4 regions of the Geobacillus sp. BK01 genome follow, and region 4 is predicted to be linked to each of the others. Evidence: riboswitches for the same ligand, from Rfam matches in the RefSeq annotation. Region 4 holds a riboswitch; each other region holds the start of a gene.
The links. Region 4 has a riboswitch for S-adenosylmethionine ahead of ACTVDO_RS08050 (hypothetical protein). Riboswitches for the same ligand answer to the same signal wherever they lie in the genome.
Positions count from the first base shown of each region.

Region 1 (5,702 bases), on a different contig from region 4:
TTGCTATATTCACTGACGATTTGGCCGCTTCGGTCGGCGACAATCATCGTGTTCGTCACACCGGCAGCGGTTTTTTTGGCGACTGAGCCGGCGACGAAATGGACGCCATATGTTTGCGCCAGGCGGGAGGCGAACGCTTTCGCCCGCACGGCATCGTCATCGGCAATTTCGTCCAAGCGCGTCAAGTCATAGCCGGTCGTCCATAGTTCCGGAAGCACGACGATGTTGGCTCCTTCGTTGGCGACGGATTGCACGGCTGTTTCGGCTTGCTGTTCGTTCGTTTGCGGATCGCCAAACGCGATATCGAGTTGGAGGCAAGCGATGCGGATGGTCATTGTTTTTCACCCCAATGAAAAAAATTTGCTTTACATTTTGCTTTTTACGATATATGATTTTGCACTAGAATTTCAAGAATTTTTGAGAAGGAAGAATTTTTGAGAAGGTGTGGGGGATGACGATCGAATTTCCATTTTCCGAACTGCTTGAACAGCTGCCGAAGCAGTTTTTTGCTTCGCTTGTCGCCAAAGTGGGAGAGAAAATCAAGGCCGGGCATGATGTCATTAATTTAGGGCAAGGCAATCCGGACCAGCCGACGCCGAAGCATATCGTTGAGGCGATGCAACGGGCGGCGGCCAATCCGAAGTACCATAAATATTCGCCGTTTCAAGGCTACTCCTTTTTGAAAGAAGCTGTTGCCGCCTTTTATGCGCGCGAATACGGAGTTGAGGTTGACCCGACCCGCGAAGTCGCCATTTTGTTTGGCGGCAAGGCCGGGCTTGTCGAGCTGCCGCTTTGCCTCGTCAACCCGGGCGATGCGGTGCTCGTCCCGGATCCAGGCTATCCGGATTACTGGTCGGGAATCGCGCTCGCCCGCGCGCGGATGGAAATGATGCCGCTTGTCGCCGAGCAGCAATTTTTGCCCGATTACAGCGCCATTCCGGCGGCGGTCGCCGACCAGGCGAAACTGATGTTTTTAAACTATCCGAACAACCCGACCGGTGCGACGGCGACGAACGAGTTTTTCGTCGAGACGGTGGCGTTCGCCGCCAAGCACGGCATTGCCGTCGTGCACGACTTTGCCTATGGGGCGATCGGTTTTGACGGCAAAAAGCCGGTCAGCTTCCTCGAAGTTGACGGGGCGAAAGACGTCGGGGTTGAAATTTACACGTTTTCGAAAACGTACAATATGGCCGGCTGGCGCGTCGCGTTTGCCGTCGGCAACGAGCGGATCATTCGGGCGCTTGAGCTGCTGCAAGACCATTTGTACGTCAGCCTGTTCGGCGCCGTCCAGGAAGCGGCGGCCGCAGCGCTTCTCGGCCCGCAAGATTGCGTCAACGAGCTTGTCGCCCTGTATGAAGCGCGCCGCAATACGTTCATTTCTGCCTTGCGCGGCATCGGCTGGGAAGCACCGGCGCCGTCCGGGTCGTTTTTCGCCTGGCTCCCCGTACCGAAAGGATGGTCGTCGGCTGAGTTTGCCGATGTGCTCCTTGAGCGGGCGCATGTTGCCGTCGCTCCGGGCATCGGTTTTGGCGAGCACGGCGAAGGGTATGTGCGCGTCGGCCTGTTGACCGATGAGGCGAGGCTCTGTGAAGCAGCCGAACGGATCGGACGCCTCGGACTGTTTTGAAAAAAATGATTGACAACGGCGGCAAAGGCTGTCATAATTCAAAGTAAATTTGCCATACTCGCCAAAATTGTTTGACAAGTGTATAGTTACGCAAGCATTCTTATCAAGAGCAGGCGGAGGGACGAGCCCAATGAAGCCCGGCAACCGGCTTGGTACATTCAAGCACGGTGCTAATTCTTGCAGCGGAAACGCTGAGAGATAAGAAGAGCGCCATAAACGAATGACGCCTCTTCTTATGAAGAGGCTTTTTTCTTTGGAAAGAGGGATGAATGATGAGTGCAGTGATTGCAACGTATTTGCTTCATGACGAGAAAGACATTCGTAAAAAGGCGGAAGGAATCGCGCTCGGCTTGACGGTCGGCACATGGACCGACTTGCCGGCGTTGGAGCAGGAGCAGCTTCGCAAACATAAAGGGGAAGTCGTCGCTATGGAAGAGCTTGGCGAAAGCGAGCGGACGAACGCGTATTTCGGCAAGCGGCTGAAGCGGGCGATCGTCAAAATCGCCTATCCGACGGTCAACTTCAGCGCTGATTTGCCGGCGCTCTTGGTGACGACGTTCGGCAAGCTGTCGCTTGATGGGGAAGTGCGGCTGCTTGACCTTGAGTTTCCGGACGAGTGGAAGCGGCAATTCCCGGGGCCGCGCTTTGGCATCAGCGGCATTCGCGAAAAAGTTGGGGTGCATGACCGCCCGCTGTTGATGAGCATTTTTAAAGGCATCATTGGCCGCGATTTGGCGTATTTGACGTCCGAATTGAAAAAACAGGCGCTTGGCGGCGTCGACTTAGTGAAAGATGACGAAATTTTGTTTGACAGCGAGCAGCTGCCGTTGGAAAAGCGGATTACGGAAGGAAAGGCCGCGCTTCGGGAAGTGTATGAACAAACGGGCAAACGGACGCTGTATGCCGTCAACTTGACCGGCAAAACGTTTGAGCTGAAAGAGAAAGCGAAACGGGCCGCCGAGCTTGGCGCCGACGTGCTGTTGTTTAACGTGTTCGCCTACGGGCTTGATGTGTTGCAAGGGCTGCGCGCGGATGAGAACATCACCGTGCCGATCATGGCTCATCCGGCGTTTAGCGGCGCCATCACGCCGTCTGAGTTTTACGGGGTCGCCCCGTCGCTGTTGCTCGGCAAGCTGTTGCGGTTCGCAGGAGCTGATTTCGTCCTGTTCCCGTCGCCGTACGGCAGCGTCGCTCTTGAGCGCGAGCAGGCGCTTGGCATCGCCCGGGCGCTCACCGATGAACAAGAGCCGTTTGCGCGGGCGTTTCCGGTGCCATCGGCCGGCATTCATCCGGGGCTCGTGCCGCTTCTTGTCCGCGATTTCGGCCTTGACAGCATCGTCAACGCCGGCGGGGGCATTCATGGCCATCCGGACGGGGCGATCGGCGGCGGGCAGGCGTTTCGCGCTGCCATCGACGCGGCTCTTGCCGGCCGTCTGCTCCGCGAAGCGGCGACAGAAAACGAAGCGCTGCAAAAAGCAATCGACCGCTGGGGCGCTGTTGAGGTGGAAGCATGACAAGACAGCTTGTTCTCTTTTGTGATTTTGACGGCACGATTACGGAAAACGACAACATTATCGCTATTATGAAACAGTTTGCCCCGCCGGAGTGGGAGGCGCTCAAAGACGACATTCTCGCCGAGCGCATCTCGGTTCAAGAAGGGGTCGGAAACATGTTTTCCCTCCTTCCGTCTTCGCTAAAGGGCGAGATCGTCGATTTCCTGCGGCGCACCGCCCGTTTGCGCGAAGGGTTTCGCGAATTCGCCGCTTGGACGAAAGAGCAGGGCATTCCGCTCTATGTGGTGAGCGGCGGGATCGACTTTTTTGTCTACCCGCTGCTTGACGGGATCATCGAACGAGAGCGCATTTTTTGCAACGGCTCCGATTTCAGCGGCGAGACGATCCGCATCACATGGCCGCATGCGTGCGACGGCGAGTGCCAAAACGGCTGCGGCTGCTGCAAGCCGTCGCTTCTTCGGAAGCTGGCCCACCCGAACGGGTATCATGTCGTCATCGGCGATTCGATTACCGATTTAGCGGCGGCAAAACAAGCGGATTACGTGCTGGCGCGCGATTTTCTGCTCAAAAAATGCCAAGCGCTCGATTTGCCCCATGCGCCGTTTGCGACGTTTTTTGATGTGATGGATCATTTGCAGCAGGTGGAGGTGACGGCATGAGCATCGTCGTGCAAAAATGGAACGAGCTCGCCGAGGTGAAGGCCGAGCTTGCCGCCCGTGACTGGTTTTTCGCGACAAGCGGCAATTTATCGATCAAAGTGACAAACGATCCGCTCACCTTTCTTGTCACGGCCAGCGGCAAAGACAAACGGAAGCAGACAGACGAAGATTTTCTGCTCGTTGACGCCGCTGGCCGACCAGCGGAGCAAACACATGTAAAGCCGTCAGCGGAGACGCTGTTGCATACAAAAATTTATGGGCAGACGAACGCTGGCTGCGTGTTGCACGTCCATACGGTCGACAACAACATCATTTCCGACGTGTACGCCCAAAACGGGGAAGCGGTTTTTTCCGGCCAGGAAATCATTAAAGCGTTCGGTATTTGGGAAGAAAATGCCGAGGTGCGCATTCCGATCATTGACAATGACGCCGACATCCCGACGTTGGCCGCCGAATTTGCGAAACATGTCGACGGCGATACGGGCGCGGTATTGATCCATAACCATGGCATTACCGTCTGGGGCCGCGATGCATTTGAAGCGAAAAAACATTTGGAAGCGTGGGAGTTTTTGTTCAGCTGGCAGGTGAAGCGGCTGCTTCTGCAACGGGCCGCCGTGCCGCTAGCTGACTAATTGATACACTGTTAAAGGGGGATTTTGACGATGGCAGTCATCAAAGTGAAAAAAACGGGTCAAGTAATCGAAGGTGAAGACAATGTCCGCGCCTTTTTAAACAGCCAAGGCGTCTTGTACGAGCATTGGGACATTACGAAACTGCCGGAACATTTGCGCGACAAGTATGTGTTAAGCGATGAAGAGAAAGCGGAAATTTTGACGACATTTAAAGACGAGATCGAAGACTTGGCAGCGCGCCGCGGCTACAAAACGTGGGACATCGTCGCTTTGTCTGAGGCGACGCCAAACTTGGAAGAGCTGCTGAAAAAATTTGAACAAGTGCACGTCCATACGGAAGATGAAGTGCGCGCCATTACGGCCGGCCACGGCATTTTCATCATCAAAGGCGACAAAGAAACCGGTTATTTTGATGTCGAGCTGGAAGCGGGCGATGTCATTTCCGTGCCGGAAGGGAATCCGCACTACTTCACATTGATGGATGACCGGCAAGTTGTGGCTGTCCGTCTGTTTATCGATCCGTCCGGCTGGGTTGCCCATCCGTACGAAGAAAAAGAGGAAGTCAGCCACTAATGAACATACCCCGTTGCCTGTGTGGCAGCGGGGTTTTTGGTGAACTACCCGCCACCTACGCTTCGCTTGGAGGTGGGGGCTTCAAGCGACTTGTGCGTGTTCGCCGAACGGTAAGCCACACACAAGAACCCTTTACGCTTTCCTTCGCTCCGAAGGCGTCCGTTCTAACAATAGATTACCACATCAGTTGGCGATCGCCAACCGACATTCATCTCCCACCTACCATCGGGCTTTGCCCTGCACATTCCTTGAGGTGGGAGACTTCTGTCGGACATTACGTTAAAACGATTCCGTTAGAAAAATCATAAACAAAATACCAATAATAAACGCATATGTCGATGTCCGTTCATTTCCGTCGCCATGGCTTTCGGGAATAAGCTCTTTGTAAATAATAAACAGCATGGCTCCGGCGGCAAACGCCAATCCGTACGGGACTAAACCACGGAAGAGGGAAGTTAAATAAAAACCGAGCAGCGATGTGACGATTTCGACCGCCCCCGTTAATGTGGCAATCAGAAAGGCTTTGAAGCGGCTGATGTGCTGATTGACTAAAAACAAGGCGACTAAAAATCCTTCCGGCGCATTTTGCAAGCCGATGGCCAACGCGATCAAATTGCCAGTCGTCTCGGCATCGGATGCATAGCTGACTCCCACCGATAATCCTTCAGGAAGGTTGTGCAACGTAATGGCAGCGATG
Region 1 is NZ_JBQPTH010000004.1:48,109-53,810, forward strand. It holds gene ACTVDO_RS06055 (carbon-nitrogen family hydrolase) at 1-335, opposite strand, end outside; gene ACTVDO_RS06060 (pyridoxal phosphate-dependent aminotransferase) at 452-1,627, shown strand; SAM riboswitch class I at 1,725-1,832, shown strand; gene mtnW (2,3-diketo-5-methylthiopentyl-1-phosphate enolase) at 1,900-3,141, shown strand; gene mtnX (2-hydroxy-3-keto-5-methylthiopentenyl-1-phosphate phosphatase) at 3,138-3,800, shown strand; gene ACTVDO_RS06075 (methylthioribulose 1-phosphate dehydratase) at 3,797-4,432, shown strand; gene ACTVDO_RS06080 (1,2-dihydroxy-3-keto-5-methylthiopentene dioxygenase) at 4,463-5,005, shown strand; gene ACTVDO_RS06085 (ZIP family metal transporter) at 5,285-5,702, opposite strand, start outside.
Region 1: it holds a riboswitch for S-adenosylmethionine, as region 4 does, so the genes downstream of both, mtnW (2,3-diketo-5-methylthiopentyl-1-phosphate enolase) here and ACTVDO_RS08050 (hypothetical protein) in region 4, are expected to answer to the same signal.

Region 2 (5,702 bases), on a different contig from region 4:
TTGACATCTTTTTCTGACACAGTGAGCGGGTTTGCTGACGGATCAAGCTGAATTAAGCCATGGTCTTGCAAAATTAGCAACGCCCGCGCCAAGTTGGTCGGGTCGTTCGGGATGGCGATTTCGCTCCCGTCTGCCACGTCATCAAGCGATTTGAATTTGTTCGAGTAAATGCCCATCGGGGCGGTCGGCACAACGATGACCTCTGAAAGATCTAAGTTGTGTTCTTTTGCGAAGTTTTCCATATAAATTTTATGTTGGAATAAATTCGCATCCAAATCGCCGTTGGCTAAAGCCAAGTTCGGTTGAATGTAATCGCTGAACTCAACGACTTTGACTTTGTATCCTTTTTTTTCCAAAAGTGGTTTGATGGCTTTGTTGACCATGTCGCTGTACGGACCGGACGTCGCCCCGATCGTCAATTCTTTTTTCTCTTTCGAGTCGGCGCCGCTTGAGGCGGAGTTGCTGTTGCCGCAGGCGGCAAGAGCGCCGAATACAAGAAGCAATGCGAGTACTGTCAACCATTTTTTCATTATGAAGCCCCCTTATGCGAGTGAGTTTTATGGCAAGCGGCCTATCGCTTGTCAACAAGACGGGCGATGCGGTCGCCGGCAAACTGAATGATTTGAACAAGACAGATTAAAATGACAATGGTGGTGATCATGACGGTATTGTCATAGCGGTAGTAGCCAAAGCGAATGGCTAAATCACCGACGCCACCGCCGCCGACAATCCCGGCCATCGCCGAATAGCCGACCAAACTGATCGTTGTAATCGTAATTCCTTGCACAATGCCCGGCCGGGCTTCAGGGAGCAGCACATCTTTAATGATCATCCACGGTGTGGCGCCAACCGCCACCGCTGCCTCAATGACTCCTTTTTCAATTTCGCGCAGCGAAGTTTCCACGATCCGGGCAAAAAACGGAATGGCGGCTACTGACAACGACACGGAGGCGGCTGTCGGCCCGATCGTTGTTCCGGTGATCAGCTTTGTGAGCGGCAAGAGGCCGACAAGCAAAATGATAAATGGAATCGACCGAACCATGTTGACGAGAAAGCCGAGAACGGATTTCAAAACGGCATGTTCCAAAAATAAGCCGCGGTCGGTGACAAAGAGCAAAACGCCGAGCGGCAGCCCGACAATGATCGCGACGAACAAGGAAATGGCGACCATATAAATGGTTTCAAAAAACGCCTTATTCAGCTCCGGAAGCAAGCCTGCCAATGTATCAAGCAGCATAAGCAATCACCTCCAATCCGTTCGTCCGTTTGGCGATATAATCCATCGCCCGTTTGATTTCGTCCGCTTCCCCGATCAGTTCCATCACAAAAATGCCAAGCGGTTTGTCTTGAATGTACTCAATTTTGGCATGCAAAATATTTCCTTTTACTTTACACTGTTGCAACATATCGGAAACGATCGTTTCCGTTGCGCTCTCCCCTTGAAACTGGATTTTCACAATCGTTCCCGTATGCTTTTTCCATAAATGCTCAGGCAAGTCAACATGCAAGACGCTATGGATAAACGATTTTGTCAATTCCTCTTTCGGATTGGTAAACAGGTCGTAAACGGTACCGAGTTCAATTACGTTGCCGTTTTGCATGACGGCAACGCGGTCGCATATATGTTTGACCACTTCCATTTCGTGGGTGATCAAGACGATCGTAATGCCGAGCTCGCGGTTAATTTTTTTCAACAGTTCCAAGATGGACTTCGTGGTGCTCGGATCAAGTGCTGATGTCGCCTCATCGCACAAGAGGACGGTCGGATTGTTGGCAAGCGCCCGGGCGATGCCGACGCGCTGTTTTTGCCCGCCGCTCAGCTGTGCCGGGTAAGCGTCCCGCTTATCCGCCAGACCGACCATATCGAGCAATTCATTCACCCGCTTTTCAATTTCTGCCTTCGGTTTTTTTGCCGCCTTTAAGGCAAAAGCGACGTTTTCAAACACTGTTTTCGAGCTGACTAATGAAAAGTGTTGGAAAATCATGCCGATTTTCTGGCGCGCCTGCCGCAATTCCCGACTGTCGAGCGCCGTGATATCGGTGCCGTCGATGAGAACCCGTCCGGATGTCGGCCGTTCCAACGCATTTAGGCAGCGCAACAGCGTGCTTTTTCCGGCGCCGCTGTAGCCGATAATGCCAAAAATTTCGCCATCGCGAATCGTAAGCGACACGTTATCGACTGCGACAACTTGTTTTCTTTTCATCGAGTAAATTTTCGTCACGTTTTTGATCTCGATCATGTTTGTTCTTCCCCCCCGCCTGCCGGTTGCGGCTTTTTGACAAACAAAAATGCCCCTTTCATTCAGAAAGAGGCATCGGTATGTAAACTGCCGACTTATCTTTCAGAATGAAAGCCATTCTGCAGGAATTGGCACCGTTCCCTCAAGGGGAGGTTGCCGGACGTCATCGGGCCTGTTCCCTCGGTCACTCTCGATAAGCGGTTTGCTGTATGCAATTTTTACAAGATTCATCATAATGCGGCGGCCGTTTGTTGTCAACATATATTTTTTGGAGCAATGTTTGAGGAAGCGTTTCCACTGTTGTGTTTCTAGAGAAATCGTTTTGCTCGTCTTTCGTTTGGAAAAATTGTACAATGCCTGTAGGAAGAAACAATAGGAAAGGGGCAACGCATATGATTCCGATCGTAACGGCCGAGGAAATGTACGCCATTGACCGGGAAGTGGAGGAACGGATCGGCATTAGCGCCGACTCGCTGATGGAAAACGCCGGGCAGGCGCTGTTTCGGGTGCTGAAGGAGCGGATTCCGCGCGCCGCCAAGGTCGCGGTGCTCGCCGGCACGGGCAACAACGGCGGGGATGGGATTGTCATCGCCCGCATGTTGAAAAGTTACGGTTATGAAGCAGATTTATGGCTCGTTCCGCCAATGGAAAAGGTGAAAGGGGCGGCGCGCACGGCACTTCAGGTGTACGAGCGATCCGGTTATTCGTGGGTCGCCTACGAAGGAAAAGAGCGGGAGTTGGCGGCGCTTTTGCCGCATTATGATGTCATCATCGACGCCCTGCTTGGCATTGGCGTCAAGGGGGACGTGCGTCCGCCATATAAAGAAATCATCGAGCAAGTGAACCGTTCGTCGGCGGTTGTCTATGCGATCGACGTGCCGAGTGGGGTGCCGGCAGACGGAGGGGAAGCCGGCACGGCGGTCCGCGCCGATGTGACGCTGACGGTGCACTGTCCGAAGCTCGGGGCGTACACGTTCCCGGCGGCCGATTATTACGGAGAGCTCACCGTCGTGGAGATCGGCATTCCGCCGGCGGCGGTGCAGGCGAAGGCGGCCGCCCGGTTTGTATGGGAAATGCGCGATGTCATAGGGACGATGCCGAAGCGCCAGCGGGCGTCGCATAAAGGAACGTACGGCAAGCTGCTTGTCGTCGGCGGATCCAAGGCGATGACCGGCGCGGTGACGCTCGCTGCGAAGGCAGCGCTTCGCAGCGGGGCGGGGCTGGTGACGATGGCTGTTCCGGAAACGGTGTATGAGGCGGTCGCCAACCGCGTGCCGGAAGCGATGTGTAGGCCATGGCCGGCCGAGGGCGGCGCGTTTGCCGGCGCGGCCGATTGGGACGGCCTTGAGATCGATGCGATCGCTGTCGGCCCAGGGATGGGCCGGACGGAAGGGGTTCGCCGCTTGGTCAATGAGCTTGTGCGCCAGCCGGTGCCGCTTGTCATCGACGCCGATGCCTTGTTTTTCTGGGGCGATTATGCCGAGTTCGTGCGCGGGCGGAGCGCGCCGACTGTGATCACACCGCATCCGGGGGAAATGGCGCGCCTCCTTCGCCGCCCGGTCAGCGAGGTGGAACGCGACCGGTTTGGCGTGTCGAAGCGGTTGGCGATGGAATACGGCGTATATGTCGTCTTGAAAGGGCCGTACACGATCGTGACGGCGCCGGACGGGGCGCAATATGTGAACGCGACCGGCAATCCGGCCTTGGCGAAAGGCGGGAGCGGCGACGTGTTGTCCGGCATGATTGCGGCATTTTTGCTGCAGCATGAAGCGGTGCAGCCGGCGGTGAGCAACGCTGTGTTCGTCCACGGCCAGGCGGCCGATTGGCTCGTGCAAAACGGCCATTCGGTGTGGGACGTCCTCGCTTCTGATGTCATTGATGCGTTGCCGGCGGTGTTGGCCGGCTTTAACGCCGTTGGGGCATAATGGAGCGGGGAAGTTAGGTGTACGAACCGTTGGCTGGAGAACCGATCGAAAAGGAAGCGCGAGAGGAGGCGCTTCCTTTTTGCATCATAGGCAAAAGCGAACAGCTTCGTTGCCTCGGGGATGCTGCATTGTTTTCGGTCGGTTCGCGCAACAGCAAAAGTCATGGCGCTACAAGCGAAGCGACTGCTCCGTTTCATACAGGCGGCGGAGCATCGCTTCGGCCCGCTCGAGTTCGGACGGCATCGCCCGGCCCGTTTGTTCCGCTTGTTGGCGGGCGGCGGAGAGCCGCTGGCTCGCCAGCTGCAGCCGCTGGTTCGCCCGCTGCAAATCCGGTGCGCCATTGCCGGCCTGCGCTTCTTCGACGGCGATGCGTGCTTCTTCGACCGCACGTATGGCGTCGTGGATGAAATCGGGTTTCACCTTTGTCCCCCTTTCCACCGTTGTGTATGTATAACGTGTGTGTTCGAAAGGCCGGATATTCTCGTTGCCGCGGAAAACGAGTTGTATGGTCCTAAACCGGCGAATACAATGTAGTGGACAACAAAGGAGGGGGAAAATGGAAACGATCATCCGCGATCTTTTATTAGGGTTATCGCTTGCCGCGCCGATCGGCCCGGTCAATGCCGCGCAGCTTGACCGCGGCATGCGCGGCGGATTTGTCCCGGCGTGGCTGTTCGGCCTCGGCGCGGTGACGGCCGACCTCGTCTACATTGCGCTTGTCTATTTCGGCGTCAGTGACTGGGTGGAGCAGCAGATCGTGCAAACGTTTCTTTGGATGTTCGGCGCCTTTGTCCTTCTTTATACCGGCGCGGAAAGCGTGTGGAATGCCCGGGCGGTCACCGTCCGCCAAGGGCGGAAAGCGGAGTCGGCGCTTCAGTCTTGGATGGCCGGGTTTCTTCTTTCGCTGCTCAACCCGCTTTCGATTTTGTTTTGGCTTGGCGTATACGGATCGGTGCTGGCCCAGATGGCTGTCGGCGGCAGTGAAGGGCACGTGTTATGGCGCACGGCGGCGATTTTGGCCGGCGTTTTGTTGTGGGATGCGGCGCTGGCCGCGGCTGCCGGCAGTTTTCGCCGGTACGTCACCGCCAACATCTTGGCTGCGGTATCGCTATTGTCCGGCATGGTGCTGGTCGGGTTTGGCTGCTATTTTGGCTGGCAAGGGCTGCGCACGTTTTGGATGTAAGAGGCCACCGCCTGCCGTCAGCGCCTGGGCGGCTTGCCGCTTTCTACGTCTGCGGCCGGATGCGCGGATTTTGCACCGTTTTTCGGGTGCGGATGAACGCGGCGAAAGCGATGGCGGCGACCAGCGCGAGGCTGATGAAAAAGCCGGGCCGGATGCTGCGATCCACGACGGTTCCGCCCACCGCAAACACGATGAACAAAAACGCTGCCCAACGTTTCCAGCGCGCGAGGCGGCCAAGCGGCAACAGGCGCGGAGCGAACGATAAAATAAACAGCCAGTTGTACAGCAGCAACAGCCCGGCGGCGGTCGTGATGTACTCATACAGGCGCGCCGGCACGAGAAGCGCCAGGATGA
Region 2 is NZ_JBQPTH010000006.1:78,121-83,822, reverse strand. It holds gene ACTVDO_RS08640 (MetQ/NlpA family ABC transporter substrate-binding protein) at 1-530, opposite strand, end outside; gene ACTVDO_RS08635 (methionine ABC transporter permease) at 572-1,237, opposite strand; gene ACTVDO_RS08630 (methionine ABC transporter ATP-binding protein) at 1,227-2,240, opposite strand; SAM riboswitch class I at 2,333-2,440, opposite strand; gene ACTVDO_RS08625 (bifunctional ADP-dependent NAD(P)H-hydrate dehydratase/NAD(P)H-hydrate epimerase) at 2,633-4,165, shown strand; gene ACTVDO_RS08620 (hypothetical protein) at 4,334-4,585, opposite strand; gene ACTVDO_RS08615 (LysE family translocator) at 4,722-5,348, shown strand; gene ACTVDO_RS08610 (amino acid permease) at 5,392-5,702, opposite strand, start outside.
Region 2: it holds a riboswitch for S-adenosylmethionine, as region 4 does, so the genes downstream of both, ACTVDO_RS08630 (methionine ABC transporter ATP-binding protein) here and ACTVDO_RS08050 (hypothetical protein) in region 4, are expected to answer to the same signal.

Region 3 (5,702 bases), on a different contig from region 4:
GCGCGCGCAAGCTCCCTTTTATTCGAGCGATTTCACCATCGTGACGTGTGGAATGCCGGCATCCATAAACACCCCGGATACCGTCTCGTAGCCGAGCTTTTCATAAAACGGTTCGGCGTGTGTTTGGGCGTTCAGTTTCACTTTTTTTGCCCCTTTTGTTTTCGCGAGCCGCTCCAACGCTTCCATCACCATCCGGCCGGCGCCGCGGCCGCGGTAAGACGGCAAAACGCAGATGCGCTCCGCTTTGCCGATGCTTTCGCCGATCAAGCGAAGCCGTCCGGCCGCAACTGGTTTTTCGCCATCATACAAGACGAGATGGGATGATTCTTGTTCAAATGCATCAATTTCTTCCTCTTCCGGCACATTTTGCTCCTCAATAAATACGAGCCGGCGGACATGCAAAGCGTCCTCATACAAGGGGCGATCTTTTGTTGTTCCAATGGCGATGTTCATGTTATACCGTTTCCTTTCCTCCGACGACAAACGTTTCATAGACGGTCCATGACCCGTTCTCAAGCTGGTAAAGAAGGTGGAACCGGTCGATCGTCTCTTCAAAATGGACGTTTTGCAGCTTCAGCTGGCTGTAAACATCGGCATATTCCGCACCCGGCAAATCGCGGCCGATTGTAATGTGCGGCACGAACACAAACTCCGGCTTTCCGGCAAACAAGCCGCTGTGCAGATGCTGATGGAGGCGCTCAAGCACATCGTTTGGCTCGACTTTCAAATAAATGATGTTGCTTGTCGGGTAAAACGAGCTGAATTTCGTCACTTTAACCGGAATCGGCTCCGTTTCCGCCGCGATGCGGCGCAGCTCTTTCGTCATCTCTTTCAGTTGCCCCTCATCCGCCTCAAACGGATATTTCAGCGTAATGTGCGGCGGAATGAGGGCGTAATGGCTGTCATACCGTTTCCGGTACGAGTTGGCAAAGTCTTGAATGCGTTTTGACGGAAATAATACAATGCCGTATTTCATCCCGATTTCCCTCCTTAGATGGTTGTATTTCAATGGTTTACAGCGACAAAAGAGCGGATACGGCCCTCGGCACGTCAGGCTGCCAATACGTCCACGCATGGCCGCCGGCAAACTCATGGTACGTGTAGGCGTACCGTTTTTCCATAAATAAGTCCCGTGCCATACGATTTGGTGTAATAAAGTCGCGTACACGGCCGTCCGTTGATTTCACGGCTGTTTCTTCCGCGCCGATGGAATGATAAATCGAAAGAAGCGACGGATCGCGGAACGCGCGGATACGCGCCAACACCGAGTCATCGATGTAAGGGGACTGCATGGCGATGTTTCCAAATGTATGCGGATACAACAGCCCGGCTAACAACGAGACCGTTCCGCCGAGCGAATCGCCGATCAGCGCCCGGCCTTTGCCGATTTGGTAGGTCGGCAGCTCGTGATCCAAAAACGGAACGAGTTCATGGGCTAAAAAACGAATGTACGCCTCGTGCTTTTGCCCTGCCGGGTGGTATTTCTCGTAGCGGTCGTTCACATTCCGATACGGGATACCGACGACAACCGTCCGATCGATCGTTCCTTCGTCCATGAGCGTCTCGATGACGGTTTTGATTTTTCCGTACATAAAATAATCTTTGCCGTCTTGAGCGATTAGTAAAGAATATTTGTGAAGCGGAGAAAAATTGCTTGGCAAATACACGAGCAGTTCAATTTTCTCCTGAAGCTCCCCGCTGTAAAGCGCATAATCACGCATCGTTCCTGCTGCGGCTGCCATGACCATCCTCCATGAACACAATAAGTTCACCTGTTATTGTAACATATTTTGGCGAAAAGATGTTAATGGAGAGCGCGAATTTTTCGCGAATTTGCCGAACATTGGCAGCGGCAAAAAAATGACTTGCAAAAACGGCCGGAATACGTTACATTTTTTAATAAATTAACGTCTTTCCGAAAGAAGTCTCCCACTTCTAAGTGAAGTGAAAGTGGGAGATGAATGTCGGTTGGCGTTAGCCAACGAATATGATCGAATATGGCGAGAACGGACACCTTCGGAACGAAGGGAAGCGTAAAGGGTTCTTGTGTGTGGCTTACCGTTCGGCGAACACACACAAGTCGCTTGAAGCCCTCACCTCTAAGCGAAGTGTAGGTAGTGGGTAGTTCACTAAATTAACAAAATTAAATATACGTTCTGTTCTTATCGAGAGAAGCGGAGGGAACTGGCCCTGCGAAGCTTCAGCAACCAGCCGGAAACCGGTCAGGTGCTAAATCCAGCGAATTGAGCATTCAATTCGGAAGATAAGAAGAAGCATGACCATGGGTATGGAAAAGTCTTCTTCTTAGAAGACTTTTTTTATTTGCCTTTGTTTAGGCGGCCGCTCCGCCGACCGGTGAGGCGTGTTGGAGCCGAGGTGTCCGGCTGCCGAGACAAGCAGCGGTGCGCTTTAGGCGTCATGGCCGTCGGCCGTTTGACCACGAGAGAATTTTTCAGCAGAAGGAGAGAGATGAGATGGAGAAACTGGAAACATTGTTGGCGCAAATTGGCAACCGAAGTGAAACGGTGACCGGGACGGTCAACCCGCCCGTCTATTTTTCGACCGCCTATCGCCATGCCGGAATCGGGGAGTCGACCGGGTTTGACTACATCCGTACCGGCAATCCGACGCGCAAAATCGTCGAAGAGGCGATCGCCAAGCTAGAAGGCGGTGACCAAGGCTATGCCTTTAGTTCCGGCATGGCGGCCATCCAGACGGTGCTCGCCTTGTTTGAGAGCGGAGACGAGTTTCTCGTATCGGCCGACCTTTACGGCGGCACGTACCGCCTGTTTGAGCGCGGCTGGCGCAAATACGGTCTTCGGTTTCATTACGTTGACTTCACTGATCCTAGTGCGGTGGAAAAAACGATAACGGAAAAAACGAAAGCCATTTTCTTGGAAACGCCAACCAACCCGCTCATGCAGGAAGCGGACATCCTTGCCGTGGCCGAACTCGCCAAGCGGCACGGGCTGTTGTTGATCGTCGATAACACGTTTTACACCCCGGTGCTCCAGCGTCCGATTGAAGAAGGAGCCGATATCGTCATCCATAGCGCGACGAAATACTTAGGCGGCCATAACGACGTGTTGGCCGGGCTTGTTGTCGCCAAGGGCGAGGAGCTTTGTCAACGGTTGGCCGAGTACCATAACGCCATCGGCGCGGTGTTGTCGCCGTTTGATTCGTGGCTGCTCATCCGCGGGATGAAAACGTTGGCGCTAAGGATGCGCCAGCATGAAGAAAACGCCAAGCGCATCAGCGCGTTTTTGCGCGAACATGAAGATGTCATAGACGTCCTATATCCGGGAAGAGGCGGGATGTTGTCATTCCGGATTGCCGATGAGAAGTGGGTGAACGGATTTTTAAAAAGCTTGCGTCTCATTACGTTCGCCGAAAGCTTAGGCGGAGTCGAAAGCTTCATCACGTACCCGGCGACGCAGACACACGCCGACATTCCGGAAGACATCCGCATTCAAAACGGCGTCTGCAACCGATTGCTCCGCTTTTCGGTCGGCATCGAACATGCCGATGATTTAATCGCCGACCTGGCGCAAGCATTCAAAAACATGAAAGAGGTGTGAGCGATGGAACGGGAATGGTCGTTTTCAACGAAACTGCTCCATAACGAATGGAAAGTCGACCGCGAAACGGGAGCGGTGAGTGTGCCGATCCAGCACGCCTCCACGTTCCATCAGTTTGATTTCGACGCGTTCGGCAAATACGACTACAGCCGCTCCGGCAACCCGACGCGCGAGGCGCTTGAGGAAGCGATCGCCGCCTTAGAAGGCGGCGTGCGCGGATTCGCCTTCGCCTCCGGCATGGCGGCCATCTCGACCGCGTTTTTGCTTTTGTCCAAAGGCGACCATGTGGTTGTGACCGAAGACGTCTACGGCGGCACGTATCGGATGGTCACGGAAGTGTTGAACCGGTTTGGCATCGAGCATACGTTTGTCGATATGACCGATTTGCATGCCGTGGCCGAAAACATCCGGCCGAACACGAAAGTCATTTATATGGAAACGCCGTCCAATCCGTTGTTAAAAGTGACCGACATTCAAGGCGTCGTCAAGCTGGCGAAGGCGCACGGCTGTTTGACGTTTCTCGACAACACGTTTATGACGCCGGCGCTGCAACGGCCGCTTGACCTTGGCGTCGACGTCGTCCTCCATAGCGCGACGAAGTTTTTAGCCGGCCATAGCGATGTCGTCGCCGGGCTGGCGGCTGTGAAGGATGAGGAATTAGGAAAACAGCTCTACAAGCTGCAAAACGCCTTTGGCGCCATCCTCGGCGTCCAAGACGCCTGGCTCGTGCTGCGCGGCATCAAAACGCTCCACGTCCGGCTGAAGCAGTCATCCGAATCCGCCCTAGCCATCGCCGAGTATTTGGCGCGCCACCCGAAAGTGGAAGAGGTGTACTATCCGGGGCTTTCGCACCACCCGGGCCATGCGGTTCAGCGCCAGCAGGCGGCCGGGTTTGGCGCCGTCTTGTCGTTCCGACTCGCCGATGAAGACGCAGCCCGGACGTTCGTCCGAAACGTCCGCCTGCCCGTGTTTGCTGTCAGCCTCGGAGCCGTCGAGTCGATTTTGTCATATCCGGCGAAAATGTCGCATGCGGCCATGCCGAAAGACGAACGGCTCCGCCGCGGCATTACCGACGGCTTGCTGAGGCTGAGCGTCGGGCTGGAAGATGTGAACGATTTGATCGCCGATTTCGAGCAGGCGCTGTCATATGTCAACGAACGGCCATCGGCCATCCCTGCGCGGTAACAACAAAGGTATGCACCGCTTTTAGGTGCATACCTTCGTTGTCGTCGTTCCGTCAGGGAAAGCCAAGCGGGAGCCGCCCGCTACACTTCCCGGACAAAATTGACAGCCGTCAGCGGAATGAGCACTGTCCGCGTTTCCCGCTCATATCCGCCTGCTTCCGCCTGAATCTCGATCGTTCCGTCCTCGACGTCGGTCAATTGTCCTTCAATCAAGTTGTTGTCCGTCGCGACTTGGAGCGTCTCTCCGATGAGGCGGCGGAGCTGCTCTTCGAATGTGGCCGCAAAGTCCATCGTTTCCTCCCTCCTTTCAGTCCAAACGGGCGACGGCTTGAATGCTGGCAAACGGAACATAAACGAACCGCCCGAGCGCATCTTCAAGCACGACATAATCAGTGCGGACGGCGATGACCGTGCCGGCCACCGGGCCGAAATTGACTGTGATTTCCACCCTTTCCCCAATTAAGTCCTCCAGCTCGTCGCCAATATCTTCCACGGGTGGCGCTCCTGTGCGCAGCTCGGCCAAAATGGCTTGCAACAGTTCCCGCTCATCTTCTAAAATGGCCCGCTGTTCCTGCTCCTCGTCAAGAATGCGGCGCAAAATCCGTTCGGTGTCGCCTCCGTGATCGGCGATGTCTTCTAATAAAGAGACAATCTGTTCAACAGTAGAGTCATCCAAGTCTAGCTTTTCAAGCCATTTGCGGATCTTTTTCAACTCTTTCGCTACTTCACGCAAACGTTTATGGCCCAACGCCTGTTCCTCCTTCCTTTTCTTTCGTTCGTTAACTACGTTATGCGCGATTCTTTCATTCGACACGGGTGCATATCCGGAGAAAAAAGAACGATTTTTTGAATTGGGGTGTAGGGAAAACGGTCGATTTTTGTCAGGAGAAACGGTGGATGAACGATAGGAAAAAAGATAGAAAGGAGGGGGTATATTCTA
Region 3 is NZ_JBQPTH010000003.1:29,935-35,636, reverse strand. It holds gene ACTVDO_RS04285 (GNAT family N-acetyltransferase) at 19-453, opposite strand; gene ACTVDO_RS04280 (YjcG family protein) at 455-976, opposite strand; gene ACTVDO_RS04275 (alpha/beta hydrolase) at 1,014-1,742, opposite strand; SAM riboswitch class I at 2,160-2,270, shown strand; gene ACTVDO_RS04270 (methionine biosynthesis PLP-dependent protein) at 2,475-3,578, shown strand; gene metC (cystathionine beta-lyase) at 3,582-4,763, shown strand; gene ACTVDO_RS04260 (hypothetical protein) at 4,844-5,053, opposite strand; gene ACTVDO_RS04255 (hypothetical protein) at 5,070-5,510, opposite strand.
Region 3: it holds a riboswitch for S-adenosylmethionine, as region 4 does, so the genes downstream of both, ACTVDO_RS04270 (methionine biosynthesis PLP-dependent protein) here and ACTVDO_RS08050 (hypothetical protein) in region 4, are expected to answer to the same signal.

Region 4 (5,702 bases):
GCATCGTAAGCTTCGACCCCTTCCGGAAGGTGCCAAGGCAGCCGGGCGAGCGCCGCTTTGACGGCGGCGGGCGCCTCTTTCGCCCCTTGGCGTCCTTGGTTGCGGCGCACGCCTTCGTCGCAGGCAAACCCGATGAAGGCCGCCGCCCGTTCCGCGGGCGCCAATGGCTGTGACAAATCAAGCAAGCGAATGCGCTGATGAAGACGAAACGCCCGCTCGTCCTTCACGCTGTCGATCCGTCCGGTCCAGCGGCTTTCCTCCGGCTGTTGATACATCCGACCATCCCCTTTCCGTTGTCAGCTGCTTGTTTCTTTCGCCGCCGCTTTGCCGTTCTCCTTCCCGCACATGCGAAAAGAGGAAATCGCTGCCGTTTGGCGAATAAAAAACATGATTGACAACAGAAGGGGTGTTCGCGATGAAGCCATTGACCAACTTACATGACGTTATCGCCGGGCAAAGCGCGCCGCCGCCATGCGATGAGGCGCTTGGCGTCCGCTTGACAGAAGCCCGGGACGGCTATGCGAAAGGAGTATGGACAATCCGCGAATCGCTGCTTAACGGCAACGGGGTTATTATGGGCGGGTTTGTCGGGGCGGCGGCGGACGCTCTAATGGCGTATGCGGTGACCACTTTGCTTCGCGATGACCAACTGCTCGCCTCCATCAACTTGCAGACGACATTTCACCGCCCGGCAGCAGTGGGGGAAGCTGAAATCGAAGCAAGAGTGGAAAAGTTCGGGAAAACCATCGCCTATGTGACTGCTGTCGTCCGGCAAAACGGCAAAGAAGTAGCGAGCGCTACATCGTCGGTGCTCGTCATGGACAAACCGTGACGCGACGGGTCGCCTCCTAAACTCAAGACGAAACAGCAGCGAAGTGAGGACGAGAGGACATCGGCGGCCAAACGCCGGAGAAAGCGCTGTTAAACACAGCAGCTCTCCGGCGCTTTTCGTTGCTGGATCAAGCGCGGACAAATGTTTTCGGCATGACGACCGCTATGACTTGCCCGCTGGCGCATCGTTCGCCGTTGGCGAACACTTCGGTGTCCACTTGCCATTTTTTCGGATGAATCTCCGTCACCGTTCCGACGGCGACAAGCGGCACGCCATGCGGCGTCGGCTTGACAAAGTCAACATGAAGCGACGCGGTGACGAAACGCGGCGGCGTTTCCCCGCTTCCCGGCTCATGGCCGTTTTTCCGATGCAAGGCCAGCGCCGCGGAACCGGTGCCGTGGCAGTCGATGAGCGAGGCGATCAGCCCGCCGTACACAAACCCGGGAATCGCCGTATGTTCCGGGCGCGGCGTATAGACGGTCACCGTTTTGTCCCCGTCCCAGCCGGTGCGGAAATGATGGCCTTGCTCATTCAGCCGTCCGCAGCCGTAGCACCAGGCGAATTCATCCGGGTAGTCGTCTTGAATGGCGCGAATGACTTGCGGCTCCATCTGTTCTCCTCCTCTCCCCCTTTATATATACGCGATGCACCGCTCCTTTTCCTTCTTCCACGGCTAAACCGCGCCGCCGCGACAAAAGGCGGCCATCGGCATGGCCGCCTTCCCTTCCGTTCATTGTCCTGGCTCGTAAAATTCGATCCATTCGCCGTCCGGACCGAGGAAAAATAAATATTTCGCCCCGTTCGGGAGCTCGGTAATATCTTCCCATACAAGCGACACATCAAGCGATTGAAGCCGTTCTTTTTCCTGCTCAATGCCTTCCACCGTAAACGCTACATGGTGCACTTTTCCTTCGGTTGGCAAGTTTGGGTTGTACCCTTCGATCAGTTCGACGATGATCGAACCATCGATTCCTAAAAACGCCAGTTTCATCGTCCCGTTCGTATGGATCATTTCGCTTAACAGCTCAAGGCCGACGACGTTTTGGTAAAATGCCTTTGATGCCTCGATGTCTTTGACTTGAATGCCGACATGTTCAAATTTTTTCACTGCCATCTGTTGCTTCTCCCTTTCTGTCATGAAGTGAAAAACACCGCCTGCAAGTACGGCGTCCATTGCATCGGCCGAATCCCTTTTTTCGCAAGTTCGGTCCATATGTAGCGGTCAAGGGCGTACGGACCGGCTGCCCTCCATTCGTCTGCCTCATCGACGGTCAGCAGAACAGAAAACGCCGTTCCGCGTACCTCCCCATACAAATGAATATACTTCCCCCCGCGGTCGACATGCGCCACCGCCTGCGGATCAAGCCGGATGAGTTCCGCCTGCACACAGCGCATGACATGAACAGCAAACGCCGCAGCTGGCAAATGCGCCGCCATGCAGTCGCGAAGCGAATATCGTTCCGCCACTGCTTTCCCTCACCTCCCATCCATAAAAAACCCCCTTTCGCCTCGGAATGACGCGAAAGGGGGAAGCCGTTCTTATCATCCAAAGCGAAACCGCTTTGCGGGTGTTAGCACCTTGCCAGCGGCAGGTTGCTGTGGGGTCATCAAGCCCGTTCTCTCGCCCACTCTTGATAAGACGTATGTAATTTACTTCTTATGTTACCACAAGTGGACAAAAGCGACAACGTTTTTGTTTGTTTTGTCTATTTAGGCTTCCCTGCGGCATTGCCTGCCTGATATTCAAACATAAATAAAACGGCATGTCGTTTCATTTCTTAACTGTCATTGCGTTTAAGTTCTCATTGAATATTTAGCACATAGTTTTATAAGATAATTTTATATTCCGTTCTCTCTTCAAAAGCCGCTCACTGACAGATCGAAGTGGGCTAGTGTCTGCACTGGAGTTCATTTCCACCGCCGAACAGTCAGCCGCCCTCCCGTTTTCCACCATAAAAAAACGGACACCCTTGCTGAGGGCATCCGTTTTCTCGTTGTTATTTAAACGCCATCGCCGCCTGCACCGCTTTTTTCCAACCTTCATAGAGCGCCGTCCGCTTGTCGTCCGCCATCTTCGGCTCAAAGCAGCGCTCAAGCTGCCACTGAACGGCAATATCCTCACGGCTATCCCAGTAGCCGACGGCCAGCCCTGCCAAATACGCTGCCCCAAGCGCGGTCGTTTCATTCACAACCGGCCGCTCCACGGGCACGGCCAGCAAATCGCTCTGGAACTGCATAAGAAAGTTGTTTCTCACCGCCCCACCGTCGACGCGCAACGTCGTCAGCGAGATGCCGGAATCGGCTTCCATAGCGGCAAGCACATCTTTCGTCTGATACGCGAGCGATTCCAACGTCGCGCGGATGAAATGCTCCTTCGTCGTGCCGCGCGTAAGGCCGAACACCGCGCCGCGCACATCGCTGTCCCAATACGGCGTGCCAAGCCCGACGAATGCCGGGACGACATACACCCCGTCGGTCGATTCCACTTTGTCGGCGTACGCCTCGCTGTCCGCTGCGGTTTTGATCATCCGCAAGCCGTCGCGCAACCATTGAATGGCCGAACCGGCAACGAAAATGCTGCCTTCAAGCGCATACTCGACTTTGCCGTCGATGCCCCAGGCGATCGTGGTGAGCAGCCCGTGTTTCGACTTAACCGCTTTTTCTCCGGTGTTCATGAGCATAAAGCAGCCGGTGCCGTACGTGTTTTTCGCCATTCCTTCCCGAAAGCACGCCTGCCCGAACAACGCCGCCTGTTGGTCGCCCGCCGCCCCGGCGATCGGCACCTCGACGCCGAAGAAATGGTGCGGAACGGTTTTGGCGTACACTTCCGACGATGGACGCACCTCGGGAAGCATCGCCTTCGGTACGCCTAGGATGCTAAGCAGTTCGTCATCCCACTCGAGCGTATGAATGTTAAACATCAACGTGCGCGACGCGTTCGAGTAGTCGGTCACATGGACGCGGCCGCCGGACAGCTTCCAAATGAGCCACGTGTCGATCGTGCCAAAGAGCAGTTCGCCCCGCTCCGCCCGTTCGCGCGCTCCGTCGACATGGTCCAAAATCCATTTCACTTTCGTTCCGGAAAAGTAGGCGTCAATGAGCAATCCCGTTTTGTCGCGAAACAGCGGATCATATCCTTTCGCTTTCAACTCCTCGCAAATATCGGCCGTCTGCCGCGACTGCCAGACGATGGCGTTGTAAATCGGGTTGCCGCTCTCTTTCTCCCAGACGACCGTCGTTTCCCGCTGGTTCGTAATCCCGATCCCTGCCACTTGTTCCGGCTTCACTTGCGCTTCGGACAAGACGCTCGCAATGACGGCAAGCACCGAGCCCCAAATTTCATTGGCATTGTGCTCGACCCAGCCGGGCTGCGGGAAATATTGCGTAAACTCTTTTTGAGCGATATGGACGATTTCGCCTTTTTTGTTGAACAAAATGGCGCGCGAGCTCGTTGTGCCTTGGTCGATGGCCAAAATATATTGATCCGTCATCCCCATTCTCCTCTCCTGCTCAATTGTTTTCGTTCAATGGCTTCACTTCAAACGACACGTTCCCTGTCAGGCTGAACGGCGGTCCGCCGCAGCCGTTCCCGCCTCTTTTCCTTTCAACACACCCGCCGCCGCCAATACGGCCGCCGCAGCCATGAGCACACCCCATAGCGCCGGGCTTGTCTTGCCTAAAAACAACAGCTTATACACTAAGCTGCCCATTGCGCCGCCAAGCAGCGGGCCGACGATCGGCACCCAGGCGTACGACCAGTTCGACGAACCTTTGCCCGGGATCGGCAGCAAAAAATGGGCGAGCCGCGGACCGAAGTCGCGGGCCGGATTGATGGCGTATCCGGTCGTCCCGCCAAGCGACAAACCAATCGCCACAATCAAAAAACCGACGATAAACGGATTGAGGCCGTCAGCGAATTTATTGGCACCGATTGCCAAAATCGCCAAAACAAGCACAAACGTGCCGATCATTTCACTTAACAAATTGGCGACAACATTCGGCACGGCCGGACCGGTGGCAAACACGCCGAGCTTGACGCCGGGGTCATCTGTTTCTTTCCAATGCGGCCAATAATGAAGACAGACGATGACCGCCCCAACGACCGCCCCAAGCACTTGCGCTGCAATATAGCCCGGCACGTCTTTCCATGGAAAATCACCGGCAAGCGCCAACGCGACTGTCAAAGCCGGATTGAGATGGGCGCCGCTGTATTGTCCGACGGCATACGCCGCAATCGCCACAGCCAATCCCCATCCCATCGTAATGACCAGCCAACCTGAGTTGGCTGCGTACGATTTCTTTAAGTTCACGCCGGCGCACACCCCGGCTCCGAAAATGATGAGCAGTGCCGTGCCGACGAATTCTCCTAAAAACGGTGACATTTGTTCGCTTCCTCCTTTTCATTCGCGATTTTCGCTGTCATTTCCTGCTTCAGTGGTCCTTCCGGAAGGTTGTTTGTTGGGCGAAAAAACAAAGACCCACACACTTCCCCTATTTAGAGGAATGATGTGTGGGTCTCCGTTTCTCCGCCACAAAATGATTAACTTGCCTTTAGCATACCGCAAATGTGTAAGCGTTGTCAACCTATTTTTTCGGCAAAATTTGCACATAGTCGAAGTCGAGCGTATCGACCGCATCCTCGATGTGAAGGCGGGTGATGAACCGGTACGAACGGCCGAGGCGCGACAACGGCAGCGTATCAGGGATCTTGTAGGCAAACGGGATTTCTTTTTTTTCACCCGGCCGGATCGCGAACGCTCCGGCCGCCGGGATGACGGCCACGACCGCATCGCGCTCCTTGCCGTTTTCGATCGTTTTTTGCACCAGCTCGACATCGAGCCGCTTCACCGTTTGTTCGACCGTTCCGCCA
Region 4 is NZ_JBQPTH010000005.1:194,895-200,596, reverse strand. It holds gene hutG (formimidoylglutamase) at 1-275, opposite strand, end outside; gene ACTVDO_RS08065 (PaaI family thioesterase) at 416-832, shown strand; gene ACTVDO_RS08060 (PaaI family thioesterase) at 960-1,442, opposite strand; gene ACTVDO_RS08055 (VOC family protein) at 1,563-1,946, opposite strand; gene ACTVDO_RS08050 (hypothetical protein) at 1,967-2,299, opposite strand; SAM riboswitch class I at 2,369-2,473, opposite strand; gene glpK (glycerol kinase GlpK) at 2,830-4,323, opposite strand; gene ACTVDO_RS08040 (MIP/aquaporin family protein) at 4,390-5,214, opposite strand; gene ACTVDO_RS08035 (sporulation protein) at 5,417-5,702, opposite strand, start outside.